DNA from 2 places in the Serratia rubidaea genome. Region 1 is predicted to be linked to the other one. Evidence: predicted binding sites of a transcription regulator. Region 1 holds the regulator's gene; the other holds the start of a gene.

Region 1 (4,397 bases):
AGGCGTTCCATACCGCCAGCGGATCCTGTTTCTCTACGGTGTAGCCCGCAGAGTCTTCCTTCAGTATCAGGGCATTGCGCACGCCCGGCGGCAGGCTGTCGATATGGTACTCCACCGCTTTGCCCTGTACGCCTTTGCGACGCTGACTGACCCATTTTTCCCGACGCGCCATCTGGTTAATTCCCTGTGGCGAGGAAGGTAACCCCGCAATGCCCGTCAATTCCTTGGCAGAAAACCACTCACTTTTCATAGCCATCGTCTCTGAAGATTATGCGTCACCATTATTTTTGGAAAACAGAGGGCGTTTTTAGGAAAAATAATGGTATTCTTGTTTCCGTATAACCGCTTACGTTGTACGAACGATTAATACGAACGCGTTAGTTATACCACTAACGCCACTTTGGCTAATCACAAAAGGAAGATCAACATGAATTCAAGGAGTGAAGATTGGCATCCTGCCGATGTCATCGCAGCACTACGTAAGAAGGGCACCACGCTGGCGGCGGTATCGCGCCGCGCCGGGCTCAGTTCATCAACCCTGGCTAACGCCCTGTCCCGCCCCTGGCCGAAAGGCGAGTGGCTGATCGCCGAGGCGCTGAACGTCCACCCTTCGGAAATCTGGCCAAGCCGCTATTTTGATCCCGAAACCCAGCGTCTGCTGGATCGCAAGAGTCGGATAAAATCCTGACGTCAGGGCATAAAAAAACCGCCGGGATAATACCGGCGGCCTTTGTATCACGCTACGGGGTCAATCAGTTGTTGATAAACTTCTCGCCCAGTTCGATATCTTTATGCAGAACGTCCAGCATGTCGTTCAGCGCTTTTTGCTCAAACGCGCTCAGCGTGCCGATGTCTTTACGCTCTTCCACGCCGTTTTTGCCCAGCAGCAGCGGCTGTGCGAAGAAACGCGCATATTTGCCGTCGCCTTCCACATAGGCGCACTCAACAACGCCCGGCTCACCCTGCAGCGCACGCACCAGAGACAGACCGAAACGTGCAGCCGCCTGGCCCATGGACAGCGTCGCCGACCCGCCGCCGGCTTTGGCTTCAACCACTTCGGTACCCGCATTCTGAATACGCTTGGTCAGATCAGCCACTTCCTGGTCGGTAAAGCTCACGCCCGGGATCTGGGACAGCAGAGGCAGAATGGTCACGCCTGAGTGGCCGCCGATGACCGGCACGTTCAGCTCTTCCGGCTTTTTACCTTTCAGCTCGGCCACGAAGGTGTTGGAACGGATAATGTCCAGCGAGGTCACGCCGAACAGTTTGTTTTTATCGTACACGCCCGCTTTTTTCAGCACTTCCGCCGCGATGGCGACGGTGGTGTTCACCGGGTTGGTGATAATACCGATGCACGCTTTCGGACAGGTTGCCGCCACTTGTTCAATCAGGTTACGCACGATGCCGGCGTTAACGTTGAACAGGTCAGAACGGTCCATACCCGGCTTGCGCGCTACGCCGGCGGAAATCAGCACCACATCGGCGCCCTGCAGCGCAGGTTTGGCGTCTTCACCGCTGAAGCCTTTGATGCTAACAGCGGTTGGGATGTGGCTTAAGTCAACGGCAACGCCTGGCGTAACGGGGGCAATGTCGTAGAGGGAGAGTTCAGAACCTGCAGGTAGCTGGGTCTTGAGTAGAAGGGCAAGGGCCTGGCCAATACCGCCAGCTGCACCGAGAACTGCAACTTTCATCCTATACTCCTTGTATTATCTTAAATATAAAAGCGCCGTGAATTCAGGGTTACGGAACTTATGTTATCACGCCTTTAAAAACAATCGCTTAACCGTAGGATTGCGAACTGACGCAATAAAATAGCCGTGATCGCGGACATTTTAGATTAAATAACCTGTGCATGAAGGGCATAGCGCACAGTAATCGAAAATTGTGCGAGGTTATTCACGCGCAAGTTAACCGGCCGTTACATTACACCCTTACGCAACATCAGAACAACATCATTTTAATAACATTTTATTCACTCTTTTCCGCCGATGAATCCTGTGAGAAAGGGCATATTCATGACCCGCGTATTTTGCTAGAATAACGCCCTTTCCCTGCCGTTCCGGCCATTTTTTTGCTGGTCGGCCCCCGCTTTTATTGCATAAAAATTCATCTATATGCATAATAATGACCTCTATTGGCAACATTCCACGGTGCAAAATGCGTAATCCCGCAAAGCAGGAAGATCTGATCAAAGCGTTCAAGGCGTTATTGAAGGAAGAAAAATTCAGTTCGCAAGGCGAGATCGTTTTGGCGCTGCAAGAAGAAGGCTTCGAAAACATTAACCAATCCAAAGTATCACGCATGCTGACCAAGTTCGGCGCGGTACGCACGCGTAATGCCAAGATGGAGATGGTGTATTGCCTTCCCGCCGAGCTGGGGGTGCCGACCACCACCAGCCCGCTGAAGAACCTGGTGCTCGACGTCGACCACAATGATGCCGTGGTGGTGATCCACACCAGCCCTGGCGCAGCACAGCTGATCGCCCGCCTGCTCGACTCGTTGGGTAAGTCGGAAGGTATCCTCGGCACTATCGCCGGTGATGACACCATCTTCGTTACCCCGGCCAGCGCCTTCACCGCCCGCCAGCTGTATGAAGCCATCCTGGCGCTGTTCGAACAGGAACTGTAATCATCACTTCCCGTCACGACGCGGTCCACGGCCGCGTCGTGGGCAGGCTTCCCGCCTTCTTTACGCCTTTGCATAGTTTCCCATTGTCGCGCTGATCGCGACGATCGCACCAGCAACGTCATCATTCGCGCTATTTCATCACGGCGTTTTGCCGCAGATAGCCGATTCCGCACTTTTCGACAAAGTTGCTCACCTGCTTGATATTACAGAAATTTAACATAGAAAGATCGTTTTATAACCACTTTTTATTCCTGCCGGTTATAAGAAATGGTAAGCATAATGATAAAGTTTCATAGGGAACTGTTAGCAAACTATTAATTTTTCGGGTTACTAGCTGTATACTCATTTCCGTGACATGAATCACAGTTCACAGGAACTGATAAAAGAATTCTACGAGGTCAAATCATGAAAGTTAAAACTACTGTTGTGACTCTTGGCGTGCTGTCTATGCTTTCATTCGGTGCTTTTGCAGCACAATCCATTAACGCAGAACAGGCGGCAAATCTGCAGCCGGCGGGCACCATTACCGTCAGCGGCGTTGCTGCGGCGCCTTCTGATATCCGTCAGGCGCTGTCTGATAAAGCCGATGCCAAAGGCGCCACCGCTTTTCGCGTGATCGAAGCGCGTAACGAAGGCAACTTCCACGCCACGGCGGAAATTTACAAGTAAGCACTTAATACGCTCCGGCAACGGACGATAAAATCTCTGGCAACGCTGCACCCATAACGGTCTTCAAGAATAAAAAAACAATCCGTCCTTCCAGGCCGTTACTGAGTAGCATCAAGGACTAACCATCATGAACATGAAATTTACGATTGCAGCGATGGCGCTGCTGTCAGCCGTCTCTTTTGGCGCCTCAGCCGCCACGCTGGTGAGCACTCAACAGGCCAGCACCCTGCAGTCTATCGGTACCGTTACCGCCAGCGGCGTCGCCGGCTCACCGCCGGATATTCGCCAGGCGCTGTCCGATAAGGCTGACCAACAGGGCGCCAAAGCCTACCGCATCATTGAAGCCCGTGAGAACGGCAACTGGCACGCCACGGCTGAAATCTATAAATAACCATTCAGGGACGCGTTTACCGAGCTGATTATCCTCGTCAATGCCACTGCCGAGTTCTGACGTTAACGCGAATTCCCTGAAGAACCCCTCGTCGTCCTATCCGACGAAACCCCATTGCCCCCGCTTGCGGGGGCTTTTTTTATGGGCAAGAAAAAAGCCGCAGAGCGGCTTTTTATCATCAGCATGGCATACCGGCAGCGTTACTTCTCCCGCTGCGCCAGCGCCGCCAGCAGCTTGTCATGAATGCCGCCGAAACCGCCGTTGCTCATCACCAGAATGTGATCGCCCGGCTGCGCGGTTTTCACCACCATCTCCGCCAGCGTATCCACGTCGGCGCTCCAGTGGGCCGGCTGCACGCAGGCTTCCGCCACTTCCGCCACCTGCCACGGGTTATGATCCGGCTGATACAGGAACACTTCATCGGCACGGCCAAGGGCAGGCGCCAGATCGTTTTTGCTGATGCCCATCTTCATGGTGTTGGAGCGCGGTTCCAGCACCGCCAGAATGCGCGCGGTACCGCCGACCTTGCTGCGCAGCGCCGCCAGGGTGGCCAGAATCGCCGTCGGGTGGTGGGCAAAGTCGTCATAAACTGTTACGCCGTTGGCTTCGCCGCGCAGTTCCAGGCGGCGACGGGCGTTGATAAAGTCGCCCAGCGCACGGCAGGCATCGGCCGGCGCGACGCCGACATGGCGGGCCGCCGCAATCGCCA
Region 2 (4,397 bases), 1.6 Mb from region 1:
CAGCTGGCCGATGGTGAACGGCTGCGCATTCAGCTCGCCGCGCCGACCGGGAAAGCGGCGGCGCGCCTGACCGAATCGCTCGGCAGCGCCAGCCGCCGGCTGGGGCTGACGCCGCAGCAGCTGAGCCTGTTTCCTTCCGAAGCCGCCACGCTGCACCGCCTGTTGGGCGCGCAGCCGAACAGCCAGCGCATGCGTTACCATCGCGGTAATCCGCTGCATCTGGACGTGCTGGTGGTGGATGAGGCGTCGATGGTGGATTTACCGATGATGGCGCGGCTGATCGCCGCCTTGCCCGCACATGCCAGAGTGATTTTCCTTGGCGACCGCGATCAGCTGGCCTCGGTGGAGGCGGGCGCGGTGCTGGGGGATATTTGCCGCTTTGCCGAGCAGGGCTACAGCGAGGCGCGTGCGGCGCAGCTCAGCCAGCTGACCGGCTGCGTGCTGCAGGGGCAGCCGGCGCAGGCGGCTGCGGCGGTGCGCGACAGCCTGTGCCTGCTGCGTAAAAGCTACCGTTTTGACGCCAACTCGGGCATTGGACAGCTGGCGTTCGCGGTTAACGCCGGCGATGTCCGGGGCGCGCGCGTGGCGTTGGACGGGCGTTTTGACGATGTGGCCGGCTATCCGCTGGCGGAGACGGTGGACTATCAGGCGCTGCTGGATGCCTGCGTGGCGGGCTACCGCGACTACCTGACGCAGGTGGCCGCCGGCGTTGATGCGCAGCAGGTGCTGGATGCGTTCGGGCGTTTTCAGGTGCTGTGCGCCCTGCGGGAAGGCCCGTTCGGCGTCAGCGGGCTGAATGAACGCATTGAAACCGGCCTGCAGCGCGCAGGATTGATCCGGCGTGCGTCCGGTGCCGCGGGGCGTTGGTATCGGGGGCGACCGGTGATGATCGGCCGCAACGACAGCGCGCTGGGGTTGTTTAACGGCGATATCGGTATTGCCTTGCCGGATGCGGCAGGGGAATTGCGCGTTCACTTTCAACTGCCGGACGGCAGCATCAAATCGGTGCAGCCAAGCCGCTTACCGGCGCATGAAACCGCCTATGCGATGACGGTGCATAAATCACAGGGATCGGAGTTTGACCATACGGTGCTGGTGCTGCCCAACCATTATCTGCCGGTGCTGACGCGGGAACTGGTGTATACCGCCATTACCCGCGCGCGTCAGCGGCTGTCGCTGTACGCTGCCGATAAGGTTTTGATGAGCGCCGTACGTACGCCGACGCAGCGCCGCAGCGGGCTGGCCGAACGCCTGCTGCTGGCGAGCGATGAACAGGGGCGCTAACCGCGCCCCTTAACGGTTTACAGGTCGGCCAGCAGGATTTTTGAGCGGCGCTGATAGTTGTACAGCGCCTGTTTCTGCATCGGCAGCACGTCCACCTCCGCCGGCGTGAAGCCGCGCTCCTGGAACCAGTGAATGCTGCGGGTGGTGAGCACGAACAGTTTTTGCAGCCCCATCTGCCGCGCCTGGCTTTCCACCCGCTGCAGCAGCATTTCGCCGCGCGATGAGCTGCGGTAATCCGGATGCACCGCCACGCAGGCCATCTCGCCAATCTTCTCTTCCGGGAAGGGGTAGAGGGCCGCACAGGCGATGGTCAGGTTATCGCGCTCAATAATGGTGAACTTGTCGATTTCCATCTCCAACTGCTCGCGTGAGCGGCGCACCAGAATACCCTGCTGTTCCAGCGGGCGAATCAGCTCGAGAATGCCGCCGATATCATTGATGGTCGCCCGCCGCACCTGCTCGGCGCTTTCCATCACGATCTGCGTACCGATACCGTCGCGGGAGAACAGTTCCTGCACCAGCGCGCCGTCTTCCTGATAGCTGATCAGGTGGCAGCGCCGCACGCCGCTGCGGCAGGCTTTGACCGCGCCGCGCAGGAAACGAACGGTGCCGGAGTGGTAGTCGCCGTTCTCCTCCAGCGCATCAAGGCGTTTCTGCGCATCGTTGGGGAACAGCTCGGAGATGATTTCGCCCTCGGCATCGGTCACCCCTTGCGAAGAACAAAAGCCGATCATCTTTTCCGCTTTCAGCTTGCTGGCCAGCTGGGTCGCCACCTCTTCAGAGGTCAGGTTGAAACTTTCACCGGTGACGGAGACCGCCACCGGGCCGATCAGCACGATGGCGCCGCTGTCCAGCTGGCGGTGAATGGCCTCTTCATCAATACGGCGGATACGTCCGCTGTGGTGGTAGTCCACGCCGTCATCAATGCCCAGTGGCTGGGCGATAATAAAGTTGCCGCTGACCACATTGATATGCGCGCCCTGCAGCGGCGTATTGTTCAGGCTCATAGACAGCCGGGCGGTGATATCCAGCTGCAACAGGCCGGCCGCCTGTTTGACCAGCTCCAGCGTCGGCGCATCGGTCACGCGGGTATGCTTGTGATAAGTCGGCTCGAGATGATGCAGCGCCAGATTGGCGTCAATCTGCGGACGCGCGCCGTAGACCACCACCAGGCGAATGCCCAGGCTGTGCAGCAACCCGATATCGTTGACGATATTAGTAAAGTTTTCATGCTCAATCGCCTCGCCACCGAGCATCACGACGAATGTCTTGCCGCGGTGGGCGTTGATATAGGGAACTGAGTGACGGAATCCTTGAACCAGCTCTGTACTACGTTCCTTCACGGCAAACCTCATGTGAATACTTATACGGTATTTTTGTATTTTTATTCTTTTCTGCCGCCGATAGCAAGGGGGAATTTGCGTTGTTTTCCCCGCTAACACTGTTAAATCGTTAATAAATTGAAAACCCATAAAAAGATTTTCTGATGACAGCGCCGAATGGATTCGTTAAAGTTTTCGCCATTGTCTCTATTTTGCTGTTTTTTTAGTCTACTGCTATTGGTTGGAGCCGCATGTCAAACGATAATCACAATCTGGGTCGCCGTCGTCTGTTGCAGGGGGTTACCGCAACCTGGTTGCTGAGCGTGAGCCGTGTCGGTTTTGCCGCGTCATCGCATGTCATTGCGGTGCGCGTCTGGCCTTCATCTACCTATACGCGCGTGACGCTCGAGTCCAACGTGGCGCTAAAGTACAAACAGTTTGCGCTGACCAATCCCGACCGGATTGTGGTGGATATTGAAGGCGTACAGCTGAACAGCGTGCTGAAAGGCATTGCCTCTCAAGTGCAAAACAGCGACCCCAACCTGAAGCAGGCGCGCGTCGGCCAGTTTGATAAAGACACCGTACGTCTGGTGCTGGAGCTGAAGCAAAGCGTCAGCCCGCACATGTTCACCCTGGCGCCGGTTGCGGAATACCGCAACCGTCTGGTGCTGGATATGTATCCCAGCAAGCCGGCGCCGGGGGATGATGAATATGATCCGCTGTTGGCATTGCTGGAAGATTACAACAAGGGCGATCTGGAACGGACGCTGCCGGCGCCGGCGCAAGCGCCGCAAACCGGCAAGGCGGGGCGTGACCGGCCGATCGTCATTATGCTCGACCCGGGGCATGGCGGTGAGGATCCCGGCGCGATCGGCAAGTACAAAACGCGCGAGAAAGATATCGTGCTGCAGATTGCCCGCCGCCTGAGAACGATGATCAAGCGCGAACCGAATATGAAAGTCTTTATGACGCGCAACGAAGACGTCTTCATTCCGCTGAAGGTGCGGGTGGCGAAAGCGCGCAAGCAGCGCGCCGATCTGTTTGTCTCCATCCACGCCGATGCCTTTACCAACCGCGCGGCGCGCGGCTCGTCGGTGTTTGCGCTGTCGACCAAAGGGGCGACCAGCGCCGCGGCGCGCTATCTGGCGCAGACGCAGAACGAATCAGATCAGATTGGCGGCGTCAGTAAAAGCGGCGACCGCTACCTGGACCACACCATGTTCGATCTGGTGCAGACGGCGACCATCAATGACAGTCTGAAGTTTGGCAAGGAAGTGCTGAATCGGATGGGCGGCATCAACCGGCTGCATAAGAACCGTGTCGATCAGGCCGGCTTTGCGGTGCTGAAGGCGCCGGACATTCCTTCCATTTTGGTGGAGACGGCATTTATCAGCAACGTGGAAGAAGAGCGTAAGCTGCGTACCAGCCGTTTTCAGCAGCAGATTGCGGAATCCATACTGGCAGGCATCAAGGCTTATTTCGCCAACGGCGGGGCGAGACGCTAACGGGAAAGCAGGGCGCTGGGCTGCGGCCCGGCGTGATGATTTTGGCGTTTTGCGGATTTCAGATACAAAAAAACACCCCTGAGGGTGCCGATTGTCATCAATTGATTTTGGTTGCGGGGGCCGGATTCGAACCGACGACCTTCGGGTTATGAGCCCGACGAGCTACCAGGCTGCTCCACCCCGCGTCCGTCTTGATGCTTGTGCGTTGTCTGTCGTTTGGTTGCGGGGGCCGGATTTGAACCGACGACCTTCGGGTTATGAGCCCGACGAGCTACCAGGCTGCTCC

What was found. The regulator ArgR, encoded in region 1, controls arginine synthesis, uptake and breakdown. The targets are predictions, from matches to a motif close to ANTGAATAAAAATACANT.
Region 2: argA (amino-acid N-acetyltransferase) is a predicted target of ArgR. The motif match lies at 2,660-2,677, and genes of this name have one in related genera.

The regions. Positions count from the first base shown of each region.
Region 1 is NZ_CP065640.1:1,938,618-1,943,014, reverse strand. It holds gene I6G83_RS08940 (DNA-binding protein) at 1-250, opposite strand, end outside; gene I6G83_RS08935 (helix-turn-helix domain-containing protein) at 428-688, shown strand; gene mdh (malate dehydrogenase) at 753-1,691, opposite strand; gene argR (transcriptional regulator ArgR) at 2,158-2,628, shown strand; gene yhcN (peroxide/acid stress response protein YhcN) at 3,034-3,297, shown strand; gene yhcN (peroxide/acid stress response protein YhcN) at 3,425-3,688, shown strand; gene mpl (UDP-N-acetylmuramate:L-alanyl-gamma-D-glutamyl-meso-diaminopimelate ligase) at 3,889-4,397, opposite strand, start outside.
Region 2 is NZ_CP065640.1:385,539-389,935, reverse strand. It holds gene recD (exodeoxyribonuclease V subunit alpha) at 1-1,284, shown strand, start outside; gene argA (amino-acid N-acetyltransferase) at 1,302-2,639, opposite strand; gene amiC (N-acetylmuramoyl-L-alanine amidase AmiC) at 2,858-4,111, shown strand; tRNA gene I6G83_RS01790 (tRNA-Met) at 4,220-4,296, opposite strand; tRNA gene I6G83_RS01785 (tRNA-Met) at 4,329-4,397, opposite strand, start outside.